DNA from 2 places in the Agromyces sp. NPDC052230 genome. Region 2 is predicted to be linked to the other one. Evidence: predicted binding sites of a transcription regulator. Region 2 holds the regulator's gene; the other holds the start of a gene.
The links. The regulator LexA, encoded in region 2, represses DNA repair genes until DNA is damaged. The targets are predictions, from matches to a motif close to TCGAACANNTGTTCGA.
Positions count from the first base shown of each region.

Region 1: uvrA (excinuclease ABC subunit UvrA) is a predicted target of LexA. The motif match lies at 3,621-3,636, and genes of this name have one in related genera.

Region 1 is NZ_JBFAVC010000002.1:238,955-246,350, forward strand. It holds gene AB0K73_RS06345 (TetR/AcrR family transcriptional regulator) at 1-423, opposite strand, end outside; gene AB0K73_RS06350 (alpha/beta hydrolase) at 530-1,414, shown strand; gene uvrB (excinuclease ABC subunit UvrB) at 1,502-3,568, shown strand; gene uvrA (excinuclease ABC subunit UvrA) at 3,692-6,583, shown strand; gene uvrC (excinuclease ABC subunit UvrC) at 6,589-7,396, shown strand, end outside.
Region 2 is NZ_JBFAVC010000007.1:46,883-54,278, forward strand. It holds gene AB0K73_RS15505 (histidinol-phosphate transaminase) at 1-822, opposite strand, end outside; gene AB0K73_RS15510 (LysM peptidoglycan-binding domain-containing protein) at 869-1,273, opposite strand; gene lexA (transcriptional repressor LexA) at 1,539-2,219, shown strand; gene AB0K73_RS15520 (alpha/beta hydrolase) at 2,254-3,039, opposite strand; gene metE (5-methyltetrahydropteroyltriglutamate--homocysteine S-methyltransferase) at 3,181-5,526, opposite strand; gene AB0K73_RS15530 (methylenetetrahydrofolate reductase) at 5,523-6,509, opposite strand; gene hflX (GTPase HflX) at 6,732-7,396, opposite strand, start outside.

The sequences.
Region 1 (7,396 bases), on a different contig from region 2:
CCGGAAGGCGCGCTTGTGGTCGCGCACGGCTTCGGCGACGGGGGCGGCGTCATCACCGAGCTCGCCGAACGCGTTGACGAAGGCGCATCCGCGGAACGAGTCCTCGGCGAACCACTCGTGCAGCCAGTCGAAGACCGCGAGGACGCGTTCGGTGGGGGAGTCGCCCGATCGCGCGTCGAGGAATCGGCGAACGGATGCCGCGATGCCGGCGTCGCGGTCGCGCAGCGTGGCCTCCACGAGGTCGTCCTTCGAGCGGAAGGCACGGTAGACCCGCTTGAGCGGAACGCCGGACGCGGCCCGCACGGTGTCCATGCCGACGGCTTGGATGCCGTGCGCGTAGAACAGCTCGGACGCAGCGGCGACCAGCGAGGCCCGGTCGTCGTCGGCGTCGATCGCGGCGCCGCCGCGGGATGGATCGCTCACAGGCCCTCCTGGATCGCAGTTGCGGGAAAACGATCGTTCTCATACTATGGCATCTCGCCGGAGAACGTACGTTCTCCGAATCGCAACCCAACTTGGAGGACCTCTCATGTCGAAGGTGCGCTACCGCACAGCCGTGGTGGACGGCCACACGCTGGCCTACCGCGAGGCGGGCGACCCAGCCCTGCCGACCCTCGTGCTGCTGCACGGATTCCCGACGAGCTCGCACATGTTCCGCGGACTGCTCGACGAACTCGCGGACGAGTACCACCTCATCGCGCCCGATCACCTCGGCTTCGGAGCCAGCGACGCGCCCGACCGCGAGCGGTTCGACTACGGCTTCGAGCCGCTCACGCAGCTCACGCTCGGCCTGCTCGACCGCCTGGGCGTCGACCGGTTCGCGCTCTACGTGCAGGATTACGGCGCGCCCATCGGCTTCCGCATCGCGGCGCGGCATCCGGAGCGCGTCACCGCGATCATCACTCAGTCGGGCAATGCGTACGCCGACGGGTTCACGCCGTTCTGGGAGCCCCTGGTCGCGTACGCGAAGGCCCGGGCGGCCGGAGAGCAGCACGACGACACCGCGGTCCGTGCGCTGCTGACGATGGACGCCACGCACTGGCAGTACACCCACGGCGTGCCGGCCGACCGAATGGACCGGATCGCACCCGACACCTGGGTCCTCGATCAGGCGCACCTCGACCGGCTGGGCAACGCGGCCATCCAGCTCGACCTCTTCGCCGACTACCTGTTCAACCTCGACGAGTACCCGGCCTTCCACGAGTACTTCCGGAGCCACCGGCCGCCGCTGCTCGTCGCGTGGGGCCGGAACGATGAGATCTTCGGGCCCGACGGGGCGACGGCGTTCAGCCGCGATCTCCCCGACGCCGAGGTGCATCTCCTCGATGCCGGCCACTTCGCCCTCGAGACGCATCTCGAGGAGATGGTCGCGCTCATCCGGCCGTTCCTGCGATCGGCGCTCGCTGCTGCATGAGGACGCCGGAGTGTGAGCCGCGGATGTCCCGGCCGGGCGGTGGACCGTCCGGCCGGGGTGTCGGTGGGCGAACCTAGACTGGAACGCATGCAGGCCACGCGATCCGTACGCCCGTTCGAGGTGGTGAGCGAGTACCGACCCAGCGGCGACCAGCCCACCGCCATCGCCGAGCTCGCCGGGCGCATCAATGCCGGCGAGACCGACGTGGTCCTCCTCGGAGCCACCGGAACGGGCAAGTCCGCGACGACTGCCTGGCTCATCGAGCAGGTCCAGCGACCCACGCTGGTGCTCGCGCACAACAAGACGCTCGCCGCACAGCTCGCGACCGAGTTCCGCGAGCTCATGCCGAACAACGCCGTTGAGTACTTCGTCTCGTACTACGACTACTACCAGCCCGAGGCGTACGTGCCGCAGACCGACACCTTCATCGAGAAGGACTCGTCGATCAACGCCGAGGTCGAGCGGCTCCGCCACTCCACCACGAATTCGCTGCTCAGCCGGCGCGACGTCGTCGTGGTCTCCACGGTGTCGTGCATCTACGGCCTGGGCACGCCAGAGGAGTACCTGGCCGCGATGATGCCCTTGCAGGTGGGGCAGCGGGTCGATCGAGACTGGCTCATCCGCAAGTTCGTCTCGATGCAGTACCAGCGCAACGATGTCGACTTCTCTCGCGGCACGTTCCGGGTGCGCGGCGACACCATCGAGATCATCCCGATCTACGAGGAGCTCGCGATCCGCATCGAGATGTTCGGCGATGAGATCGAGGCGCTCTATTCGCTGCATCCGCTCACCGGCCAGGTGGTGGCCAAGCTCGACGCAGTGCCCGTGTTCCCGGGTTCGCATTACGTCGCCAGCACCGACGTCATGCAACGCGCGATCGGCACCATCCGGCTCGAGCTCGAGGAGCGCCTCGCCGAGCTCGAACGCGAGGGCAAGCTCCTCGAGGCGCAGCGCCTCCGCATGCGCACGACCTTCGACCTCGAGATGATGGAGCAGATCGGCTTCTGCTCGGGCATCGAGAACTACTCCCGGCACATCGACGGGCGCGCGCCGGGTGAGGCGCCGCACTGCCTGCTGGACTACTTCGCCGACGACTTCCTGGTCGTCATCGACGAGTCGCACGCGACGGTGCCGCAGATCGGAGCGATGTACGAGGGGGACTCCTCGCGCAAGCGCACGCTGGTGGAGCACGGGTTCCGGCTCCCGAGCGCCCTCGACAATCGCCCGCTGAAGTGGGACGAGTTCAAGGCCCGGGTCGGCCAGACGGTCTACCTCTCCGCAACGCCCGGCCGCTACGAGATGGGCATCGCCGACGGGGTGGTCGAGCAGATCATCCGTCCCACCGGCCTCGTCGACCCGCAGATCGTGGTGAAGCCCTCGAAGGGACAGATCGACGACCTGCTCGAGGAGATCCGGGTACGCGCCGAACGCGACGAGCGCGTGCTCGTCACGACACTCACCAAGCGCATGGCCGAGGAGCTCACCGACTTCCTCACCGAGGCGGGCGTGCGGGTGCGGTACCTCCACTCCGATGTCGACACCCTTCGACGGGTGGAGCTGCTGACCGAGCTGCGCGCGGGCGTCTATGACGTGCTCGTCGGCATCAACCTGCTGCGCGAGGGCCTCGACCTCCCCGAGGTGTCGCTCGTTGCGATCCTCGACGCCGACAAGGAGGGCTTCCTCCGATCGTCGACCTCGCTCATCCAGACCATCGGCCGCGCCGCCCGCAACGTGTCAGGCGAGGTGCACATGTACGCCGACGTCCTCACCGACTCGATGAAGTCGGCGATCGACGAGACGACACGGCGTCGAGACAAGCAGCTCGAGTACAACCGCGCCAACGGCATCGACCCGCAACCGCTGCGCAAGCGCATCGCCGACATCACCGAGGTGCTCGCCCGCGAGGAGGCCGACACGGCGCAGCTCCTCGCCGGCCGTGACGCGCGCAAGAAGGCGCCGGTGCCGAACCTGCGTCGCGAGGGCATCGCGGCGGCCGGCGCGAACGATCTCGAGGAGCTGATCCGCGACCTGAACGAGCAGATGCTCGAGGCGGCGGGCGAGCTGAAGTTCGAGCTCGCGGCCCGGCTCCGCGACGAGGTCTCCGAGCTGAAGCGCGAGCTTCGCCAGATGGAGAAGGCGGGTCACCTCGGCTGACGGATGCCTCGCGGTCGCGGCCGCCGACGTGCAGGCTGGGAATTCCACGGAATCGAACGTATGTTCGCTGAGAGCGCGCGCCGCCGCGGAACCCGTGTCGGTGGCGCTCTCTAGACTCGTAGAGTGCCAGTTTCACGTCTCGATGCCCATTCGCGCCTGAGTGTCCGCGGTGCTCGCGTGCACAACCTGCAGAATGTCGACGTCGAGATCCCGCGCGATGCGATGGTCGTGTTCACGGGCCTGTCGGGCTCGGGCAAGTCGTCGCTCGCGTTCGACACGATCTTCGCCGAGGGGCAGCGTCGGTACGTCGAATCCCTCTCGGCCTATGCCCGCCAGTTCCTCGGACAGGTCGATCGCCCCGACGTCGACTTCATCGAGGGGCTCAGCCCTGCGGTCTCCATCGATCAGAAGTCCACGAACCGCAACCCCCGTTCGACGGTCGGTACGATCACCGAGATCTACGACTACATGCGACTGCTCTGGGCACGCATCGGCGTGCCGCACTGCCCCGTGTGCGGTGAGCGCATCCAACGCCAGACGGTGCAGCAGATCGCCGACCAGCTCATGGAGCTGTCCGAGGGCACCCGCTACCAGGTGCTCAGCCCCGTCGTCTCGAAGAAGAAGGGCGAGTTCGTCGACCTGTTCCGCGAGCTGGCCGCCGGCGGCTACTCGCGCGCGATGGTCGACGGCGAGCTCATCCGCCTCGACGAGCCGCCGACGCTCAAGAAGCAGGTCAAGCACGACATCTCGGTGGTGGTCGACCGGCTCGTCGCCGGTCCCGACGTGCTCGGCCGACTCACCGACTCGCTCGAGACGGCGCTCCGACTCACCGACGGCCTCGTGCAGGTGAACTTCGTCGACGAATCCGGCCCCGAGGCCTGGGCGACGTTCTCCGAGAAGCTCTCCTGCCCGAATCAGCACCCCATCCAGCTCACCGAGATCGAACCGCGCACGTTCTCGTTCAACGCGCCGTTCGGAGCCTGCCCCGAGTGCTCGGGCCTCGGCACGAGGATGTCGGTCGACGAGGCGCTGCTCCTCGGCGACCCGACGCTCAGCATCGGCGAGGGCGTCATCATCCCGTGGACATCGCAGGGCAAGAGCCTCTACAACTACTACGAGAAGCTGCTCGACGGCCTCGCGCGCGACCTCGGGTTCTCGCTCGACACGCCATGGGAGGAGCTCGACGAGGCGGCACGCGACGCGGTGCTGCGCGGCGACAACTTCGAGGTCAAGGTGCGCTGGCGCAACCGCTACGGCCGCGAGATGAGCTACACCTCCGGCTTCGAGGGCGTGGTTCCGTACATCGAGCGCCAGTACGTCCAGGCCGAGACCGACGTACAGCGGGCGCGCTGGGCGGAGTACCTCCGCGAGGTGCCCTGCCCCGTCTGCCACGGCAAGCGGCTGAAGCCCGAGGTGCTCTCGGTGCTCATCCACGAACACAGCATCGCCGACGTGGGCCTGCTGAGCCTCACCGACGCACGGGCCTTCATGGACCGACTCGCGCTCACCGACCGCGAGCAGGCCATCGGCGCTCAGGTCCTGCGCGAGATCAAGGTGCGGCTCGACTTCCTCATCCGGGTCGGTCTGAGCTACCTCGACCTCGCCCGAGCAGCCGGCACGCTGTCGGGCGGCGAGGCGCAGCGCATCCGGCTGGCCACCCAGATCGGCTCGGGGCTCACCGGCGTGCTGTACGTGCTCGACGAGCCGAGCATCGGGCTGCACCAGCGCGACAACCGCCGCCTGATCGACACCCTGATCGCCCTGCGCGACCTCGGCAACACGCTCATCGTCGTCGAACACGATGAAGACACCATCCGCACCGCCGACTGGATCGTCGACATCGGCCCTGGCGCCGGCGTCAACGGCGGCACCGTCGTGCACTCGGGCAGCTACGCCGACCTCCTGAAGAACACGCGATCACTCACGGGCGACTACCTCTCGGGCCGCAAGGAGATCCCGCTTCCCGCACGTCGGCGATCCATCGACCCGCAGCGCGTGATCTCGGTGCAGGGCGCCGAGGCGAACAACCTGCGCGGCATCGACGTCGACTTCCCGCTCGGCACGTTCACCGCGGTCACGGGCGTCAGCGGCTCCGGCAAGTCCTCGCTCGTGAACGACATCCTCTACCGTGTGCTCGCCAACCGCCTGAACGGTGCGCGAAAGGTGCCGGGCAAGCACCGCCGAGTGACCGGCCTCGAGCAGCTCGACAAGGTCGTGCATGTCGACCAGGCGCCGATCGGTCGTACCCCGCGGTCGAACCCGGCGACCTACACGGGCGTCTTCGACCGCATCCGCACGCTCTTCTCCGAGACCACCGAGTCGAAGGCACGAGGCTACCTGCCCGGCCGGTTCAGCTTCAACGTCAAGGGCGGCCGGTGCGAGGCGTGTTCCGGCGACGGCACGATCAAGATCGAGATGAACTTCCTGCCCGACGTCTACGTGGCCTGCGAGGTGTGCGGCGGCAAGCGGTACAACCGCGAGACGCTGCAGGTGCACTACAAGGGCAAGAACATCGCCGAAGTGCTCGAGATGCCCATCAGCGAGGCGGCCGAGTTCTTCGAGCCGATCTCGGCGATCCACCGGTACCTGAAGACCCTCGTCGACGTCGGTCTCGGCTACGTGCAGCTCGGTCAGAGCGCGACCACGCTCTCCGGCGGCGAGGCGCAGCGGGTGAAGCTCGCCACCGAGCTGCAGCGACGGTCGAACGGCCGCAGCGTCTACGTGCTCGACGAGCCGACCACCGGGCTCCACTTCGAAGACGTCCGCAAGCTCCTGAAGGTGCTCGGCAAGCTCGTCGAGAAGGGCAACACCGTGATCGTGATCGAGCACAACCTCGACGTCATCAAGTCGGCCGACTGGATCATCGACCTCGGTCCCGAGGGTGGCTCCGGGGGCGGACAGCTCGTCGCGACGGGCACGCCCGAACAGGTCGCCCGCATCCCCGAGAGCCACACCGGCTACTTCCTGCGCGAGATCTTCGACGCGGCATCCGTGCACGCCGAGGTCGCCAGCTGAAGTCGATGAGCACAGCGTTACCGAAGAACGAGGGCGTTCCCTATCGCCCGAAGGCGGGGGAGATCCCCACCGCCCCGGGCGTCTATCGCTTCCGCGACGCCGAGCGACGCGTGCTGTACGTCGGCAAGGCGAAGAACCTGCGTTCGCGTCTGTCGAACTACTTCGCCCCCCTGCACACGCTGCACGAGCGCACGCGGCGAATGGTCACGAGCGCCGCCTCCGTGGAGTGGACCGTCGTCCGCACCGACGTCGAGGCGCTGAACCTCGAGATCACGTGGATCAACGAGCTCAAGCCGCCGTTCAACGTGCGGTTCAAAGACGACAAGTCGTATCCGTACCTCGTGGTCACCCTTGCCGACGAGGCTCCCCGTGCGATGGTCTCCCGTCGGCGCGGCATCCCGGGGGCGCGGTACTTCGGCCCGTATCCGAAGGTGTGGGCCGTGAACGAGACGCTCGACCTGCTCATCAAGCTGTTCCCCATCCGTACGTGCAAAGACAGTGACTATCGTCGTGCCATCGCCTCGGGCAAGCCGTGCTTCGCCGGCCAGATCGGACGGTGCTACGGCCCCTGCTCGGGCCGGGTCACGATCGAGGAGCATCGGGCCAACGTCGACCGGTTCGTGGCGTTCATGCAGAATCAGGACCCCCGGATCCTCGACGACCTCGAGCGCGAGATGCGTTCTGCGGCCTCCGTGCAGGACTACGAGACCGCCGCGCGTCGGCGCGACCAGCTGCAGGCGGCGAGGGCCTTCTTCGAGAAGAGCGCGATGGTGCTCGGCGACCGCGTCGACATCGATGTCTTCGGCATCGAGC
Region 2 (7,396 bases):
CGCGAGCATCTCGCCGGAGTGTGCGAGGGCGCCGAGCGCGGCGGCCTGCGTCAGCGCCGAGAGGTGGTACGGCAGCCGCACGAGCCGGAGCGCGTCGATCACGGCCGGGTCGGCCGCGAGGTACCCGACCCGGGCGCCCGCGAACGCGAAGGCCTTGCTCATCGTGCGTGAGACGAGCAGACGCGGCCGCCCTTCGAGGAGGGTGAGCGCGCTCGGCGTGCCCGGGTCGGCGAACTCGATGTACGCCTCGTCGACCACGACGATGCCGCGCGCCGCGTCCGCGACGGCGACGATCGTCTCGAGCGACAGCGGGGTTCCGGTGGGATTGTTGGGCGCGCACAACAGCACGATGTCGGGGTCGTGCTCTCGGATGGCCGCCACGGCCGTGTCTGGCCCGAGTTCGTAGTCGGTGTCGCGGGTGGCCGTGATCCATTCGGTGCCGGTACCCGATGCGAGGAGCCCGTACATCGAGTACGTGGGCGCGAAGCCGAGCACCGCGCGGCCGGGACCGCCGAAGGCCTGGAGTATGTGCTGCAGCACCTCGTTCGAGCCGTTCGCCGCCCAGATGCGGTCGGCGTCGAGCCCGTGGCCGAGGTAGTCGGCGAGCGCGGTGCGGAGGGCGGTGAACTCGCGGTCGGGGTAGCGGTTCAGGCCGAGGATCGCGGCGGCCACTCGGGCGACGATGTCGTGCGCGACATCTTCGGGAATCGGATGTGTGTTCTCGTTGACGTTCAGCGCGACGGGGACGGATGCCTGGGGGGCCCCGTATGGGGTGCGACCACGAAGGTCGTCGCGGATCGGAAGGTCATCGAGGCTTGTCACCCATCCATGCTAGCCACGCACCGTCGACGGTTTCGGCCACCGCTGATCAGGGGACGACCGGGAGGGCGAGCCGCTGGCCGGGCTCGACGGTGGCCTCATCGAGCCCGTTGAGCCGCATGATCTCGGCGATCACGTCTCGGGGGTCGCCGTGCGGCGCGACGGACTCGGCGATCGCCCAGAGCGAGTCGCCCTGGTGCACCGTGACGTACTCGAACGTGCGGGCGCCGAGCTCGACGCCCGCGTCGGCGGCTGCTCCCCCGGAGCCGAGGATGGTGACGAGCGCCCAGACCACGAGGGGCAGCCCCCCGAGCGTCGTGAAGACGATGCGACCGCGGCGCGTGAGGCGAAGCCGCGTGGGCGACGAGCTCGGTGCCGCCGTCGAGCTGGGGGCGCCGGTGGAGTGCGGTCGCACGGATGTGCCGAACCCGCCGGAAACGATCGCTGCGCTCATGTCACACCTCCTGTAGGAGCCGCATCGGCCCTCGGCCGGGAGGGCCGATGCGAAACTCTGTTCCGAATATATCTTCGAACAATCGAACCTGCAAGCGACACGCCCGCCGATTCGCGCCGCCGATTTCGCGACACACTCGAACGAATGTTTGCCGCACCGACCTGAGCCGGATACAGTTTCGAATGTCAGACGACAGTCGATCAGATACCACCGACATCCGGTCGCGTGCGACCGCTACGAAGGGGCCGAGACGTTGAGCACCGACATCGAAGATGCGCGGGAGACCGGGAGGCCGCGGCGACGCAAGAGCCTGAGCGCCAAGCAGGTCGCGATCCTCGAGATGATCCAGCGCTCGGTCGCCGCGCGCGGCTACCCGCCGAGCATGCGAGAGATCGGCGACGCTGTGGGCCTCTCGTCCCTGTCGAGCGTGACGCACCAGCTCAACCAGCTCGAACTCGCAGGCTACCTGCGTCGTGACCCCAACCGCCCACGTGCGCTCGAGGTGCTCATCGAGCTGCCCGGCACCGGGCGACCGGTCGCGTCGGGAGAGAGCGGCCCCGCGCCGGTGGGCGACGCGGCCATGGTGCCGCTCGTCGGCCGCATCGCCGCCGGCGTCCCGATCATGGCCGAGCAGCAGATCGACGAGGTCTTCCCGCTCCCCCGGCAGCTGGTGGGCAAGGGTGAGCTGTTCATCCTCAAGGTGGTCGGCGATTCGATGATCGATGCGGCCATCTGCGACGGCGACTGGGTCGTCGTGCGGTCGCAGCGTACCGCCGAGAACGGCGAGATCGTCGCGGCCATGCTCGACGGCGAGGCGACGGTCAAGGTGTTCCGCCAGCGCGACGGCCACACGTGGCTGCTCCCCCGCAACACCGCCTTCGAGCCGATCCTCGGCGACCAGGCCGAGGTGCTCGGCAAGGTCGTCGCGGTCCTCCGCTCCGTCTGAGTGCCCTGACCGCCACGCTGGGGGTGGCCGACGGCTACGCTGCGGCGGCCAACACCGGTGATCGCACCAGCGCCGGCGTCGGCCCGGCGTCGCCGAGGCGGACGTGGTCGCACAGCCAGTCGCACACAGCATCCATGAATCCGGCGTGGTCGTCGCGGAACACCGTGTGGCCGGTGCCGGGTACGGTCGCGACCGTCATGCCCTTGCGGCGCAGCTGCGCGGCGACCCGCTCGGTGATGAGCAGGCTCTTCTCGGCGAGCACCACGAGGCTGGGTGTCACGACGCGGGCCGGCGGCACGAGGTGCCGGGTGTCGACGAACCCGAGGATCGTGCGCTTGTCCCAGTCGCGCAACGTCGCCACCTCGATGTCGACGTCGGACGCGCTCCACTTCGGGTTCATGCGCACGAGGGCCGAGCGCTTCGGCCGGGGCGCGATCGCGAAGAACAGCTTGACGGCGAAGCCGCGGACCCCGGTGGGGAACGAGAACGCCGGGTCGATGTAGATGGCGGCACGGGGTGCCAGCCGGTCGGCCACGAGGCTTGCGACGAGGCCGCCGAGCGAATGCCCCATGACCACGTCGGGCGGGCCGTCGAGCAGTGGGGCGAGCGTCTCGACGACGTCGTCGGCCCAGGCCCGCGGGGAGTAGGTCCTCGACCGAGGGCTGCGGCCGTGGCCGGCGAGGTCGACGGCGATGACGCGGAAGTCATGCGTCTCGAGCTCGCGCGTGACCCGGTGCCACGCACGCGAGTCCGACATGATGCCGTGGATGAGGACGGCCGTCTTGGTGCCGCCACCCCATTCGTGAACCGCGAGTCGCATGTCCTGACGGTACGTCACGTCCCTGAGCGATCGCCTGACGCGACGGCGGGGTTGCGTTCCTGTCCACCGTATGGCAGGGCAGGCGACGCGGGGGTCGGATGCCTCGGGTTCGCGGCATCGACCGCCCCCATCTCGTTCGACCTAGTCGACCGGCACCGGCTCCTGGATCGCCGCCCGCACCGCGCGCGTCGCCTCGATGATGTGCTCGAGCGAAGCCACGGTCTCGTCGTAGCCGCGCGTCTTCAGGCCGCAGTCGGGATTCACCCACAGCCGCGAGGCGGGGATCTCGCCGACGGCGCGCTCGAGCAGCGCCTGCACTTCGGCGGCGCCCGGAACCCGCGGCGAGTGGATGTCGTAGACACCCGGGCCGATGCCGTGGTCGAAGCCGTTCGTCCCGAGGTCGTCGACCACCTCCATGCGGCTGCGCGCGGCCTCGATCGACGTGACGTCCGCGTCGAGGTTGCGGATCGCGTCGATGACGACGCCGAACTCCGAATAGCAGAGGTGGGTGTGCACCTGCGTGGCCGCCGCAGCCCCGCCGGTCGCGAGGCGGAACGAGCCGACCGACCAGTCGAGGTAGTCTGGCTGGGCGTCCCGCTTCAACGGCAGGAGCTCCCGCAGGGCCGGCTCGTCGACCTGGATGATGCGGATGCCTGCGGCCTCGAGGTCGGCGATCTCGTCGCGCAGGGCGAGCGCCACCTGCCGCGCGGTGTGTCCGAGGGGCTGGTCATCACGCACGAACGACCAGGCGAGGATGGTCACCGGCCCGGTGAGCATGCCCTTGACCGGCTTGTCGGTCAGCGACTGCGCGAATGTCGACCATGCCACCGTCATGGGCTCGGGCCGTGAGACGTCACCCCACAGGATCGACGGACGCGTGCAGCGCGAGCCGTACGACTGCACCCAGCCGTGCTGGGTCACCGTGAAGCCGTCGAGCAGTTCGGCGAAGTACTGCACCATGTCGTTGCGCTCGGGTTCGCCGTGCACGAGCACGTCGAGGCCGAGGTCCTCCTGGAGGCGGATGACCCGCGCGATCTCGTCGTGCATGAGGACTCGGTACTCGGCCTCGGTCACCTCGCCCGTGAGGAGCCGGGCGCGGGCGCGCCGGATGTCGCCGGTCTGCGGAAACGACCCGATCGTCGTGGTCGGCAACTCGGGCAGGTCGAGCGTCGCCTGCGCCCCGATGCGCTCCTCGTACGCGGCGCGGGAGAAGTCGCGGTCGGCGAGCGCGGCGAGGCGGTCGCGCACGGCCGGCACGTGCACCCCGGGGGCGCCGTCGCGATCGGCGAGGGCAGCGGATGCCGCGTCGAGCTCGTCCTCGATCGTCGCGCGGCCCGCGACCAGGCCGCGCTCGAGCGTCGCGACCTGGGCCACCTTCTGGTCGGCGAACGCGAGCCAGCTCACGAGGCGCGCGTCGAGGGCCGTCTCCTCGGTCACGTCGTGCGGCACGTGCAGGAGCGAGGTCGACGTCGACACGGCGACGTCGGCCGACAGCCTGCGCACGGCCTCGACGCGGTCGAAGGCGAGGGCGAGGTCGCCGCGCCAGATGTTGTGCCCGTCGATCACGCCGGCGACGAGCGTCTTCGCGGCGAGCGCTTCGGCGGTCGCCGAGTCGAGGTGCTCGGGCACGCCGCCCCGCACGAGGTCGATGCCGATGGCCTCGATCGGCATCGCCGCGAGGGCGGGCAGTGCGTCGTCGAGGCCGGCGTACGGGGCCGCGACGAAGACGGAGGGGCGACGGTCGGCCGCGCCGAGATGCCCGTAGGCGGCGCCGACCGCCGCCAGCACCTGGTCGCGAGGCACGTCGAGGCTCTCGCTCACGAGCGCCGGCTCGTCGAGCTGCACCCACTCGACGCCCGCGGTACACAGCTCGGCGAGGAGCGCCGCGTACACGGGCACCAGGTCGCCGAGCCGGTCGAGCGGGCGGAACCCGGCGGGGGCGCCCTCGGCGGGCTTGGCGAGAGCCAGGAGGGTCACGGGTCCGACGATGACGGGCCGGGTGAGGTATCCGGCCGCCTTCGCCTCGACGAACTCGGCGACGATGCGCTCGGCGTGCAACGAGAACTCGGCGTCGGGGCCGATCTCGGGCACGAGGTAGTGGTAGTTCGTGTCGAACCACTTCGTCATCTCGAGCGGGGCGTCGTCGCCCTCGCCCCGCGCGATGGTGAAGTAGCCGGCCAGATCGACGGCGCCCCGCTCGTCCTCCAGGCGGCGGAACCGCTCGGGCACCGCGCCCACGGCGAGGGCCGCGTCGAGCACCTGGTCATAGAAGGAGAACGACTCGGGGATCGACGAGTCGTCGCGGCCGAGCCCGAGCTCGACGAGGCGCTCGCGCGTCGCCGCGCGCAGGTCGGCGGCGACCGACTCGAGCTCGGCGGCGTCGATGCGGCCGGCCCAGAAGGCCTCCACCGCGTGCTTGAGCTCGCGACGGCGTCCGATGCGGGGGTAGCCGAGGATGGTTCCGGTGGGGAATGCGGGAGTGTTCATGATGGTGTCGTGTTCCTCTCGATGCCCGCGTACGCGGGGGTGCGGAGGCCGAGCCGGTCGAGCACGGCGAGCACGGCCTCATGGCGATTGAAGGTGTACAGGTGCAGTCCGGGCGCGCCGCCGTCGAGCACGGCGACCGCGAGGCGGGTGGCGTGCTCGACGCCGATGGCGAACTGCCGGTCGGGGTCGGATACGACCTCGAGGGCGCGGGTGAGCGACCGGGGCGCGGGCACACCCGTGAGCTCCGCGAGGCGCGCGAGCCGCGCGGGCGTGGTGACGGGCATGATTCCCGGCAGGATCGGCATGGTCACGCCGCCCGCGCGGGCGCGCGCCACGAAGCCGAGGTAGTCGTCGGCCTCCCAGAACAACTGGGTGATGGCCAGGTTGGCGCCTGCGACCTCCTTGGCGAGCAGCGTGTCGGTGTCCTGCTCGACGTCGCGCGACTGCGGATGCCCCGTGGGGAACGCCGCCACGGCGACCCGCTCGGGACGAGGTCGGTCACGGATGCTCGTCGCCGCCGGTATGCCGGGGATGCCCGCCTGCCCGAACGGCTCGCGCTCCTCCTGCACGCGGTGGATGAGCTGCACGAGTTCGGCCGCGCTCCGCAGGTCGCCGAGGCCGGCCTCGGGATCAACGCCGGCCGGCGGGTCACCACGCAACGCGAGGAAGCTCGTGACCCCGGCGTCGAGGAACTCGCGCACGAGGCGGTTGGCCTCGGCGTGACTCGAGCCGACGCACGTGAGGTGCGCCATGGGCTCGACGTCGGTGTGCTCGAGCATGTGACGCAGCACCGTCAGCGAACGGTCGCGTGAGGATCCCCCCGCGCCGAACGTGACCGACATGAACGCGGGGTCGACGCCGGCGAGCCGGTCGATGGTGCTGCCCAGCGCGAGCGCCGCGGCGTCCGTTCGGGGCGGGAACAGCTCGAACGAGATCGGCGGCCTCGACCCACCGTCGCCGCGATCGGGCGCGATTCCGGTCATGGTGCTCCTGGTGCCGATGCCGCACCGGGAGGTCGAACACGCAGCACACACCGCGTCCGACCTGCCGTCACGGCGGGTGGGTATCGCGGGCGGGTGCCGGGCTCGGCGGTCGCTCCAGGCGGGCGGCATCCGGCCGCTCGCCACGATCAGGTGCGACGATACGGGAAGCCCCATGACCCGGTCACACGTGTGACCTCGCGTGACTCCGGGTGGCGCCGAATGTTACGCGGGCACGGATGCCGCGGTGAATTCGGCGAGGTGCGCGGCCTGTTCGGGCGAGGCGAGTGCCCGGATGCGCGTGCCGTCCTCGACGTACTCCACCGAGAGCACGCGGCCCGTCTCATGAAGGCCCGAGACGATGTCGCCTCGGTCGTAGGGCACGAGCAGGTCGATCTCGACCGCCGGGTCGGGCAGCATGTGCCCGATGGCCTCGAGCACCTCGGCGACGCCCGCTCCGGTGCGCGCCGACGCGAAGACCGCGTTCGGCTCGAGCCCCTGGAGCACGAGGCGGTCCTCGGGGGTGATCAGGTCGGCCTTGTTGAAGACCACGAGCTCGGGGATGTCGCGTGCGCCCACTTCGCCGATGACGTCGCGCACAGTGGCGATCTGTCCGGCGGGGTCGGGGTGCGCCGCGTCGACGACGTGCACGATGAGGTCGGAGTCGGCGACCTCCTCGAGCGTGGAGCGGAACGCCTCGACGAGCTGATGCGGAAGGTTCCGCACGAACCCGACCGTGTCGGCGATCGTGTACACGCGACCGTCGTCGGTCGTGTTCCGTCGCACGGTCGCGTCGAGGGTCGCGAAGAGCGCGTTCTCGACGAGAACGCCGGCGCCCGTGATGCGGTTCAGGAGGCTCGACTTGCCCGCGTTCGTGTAGCCGGCGATGG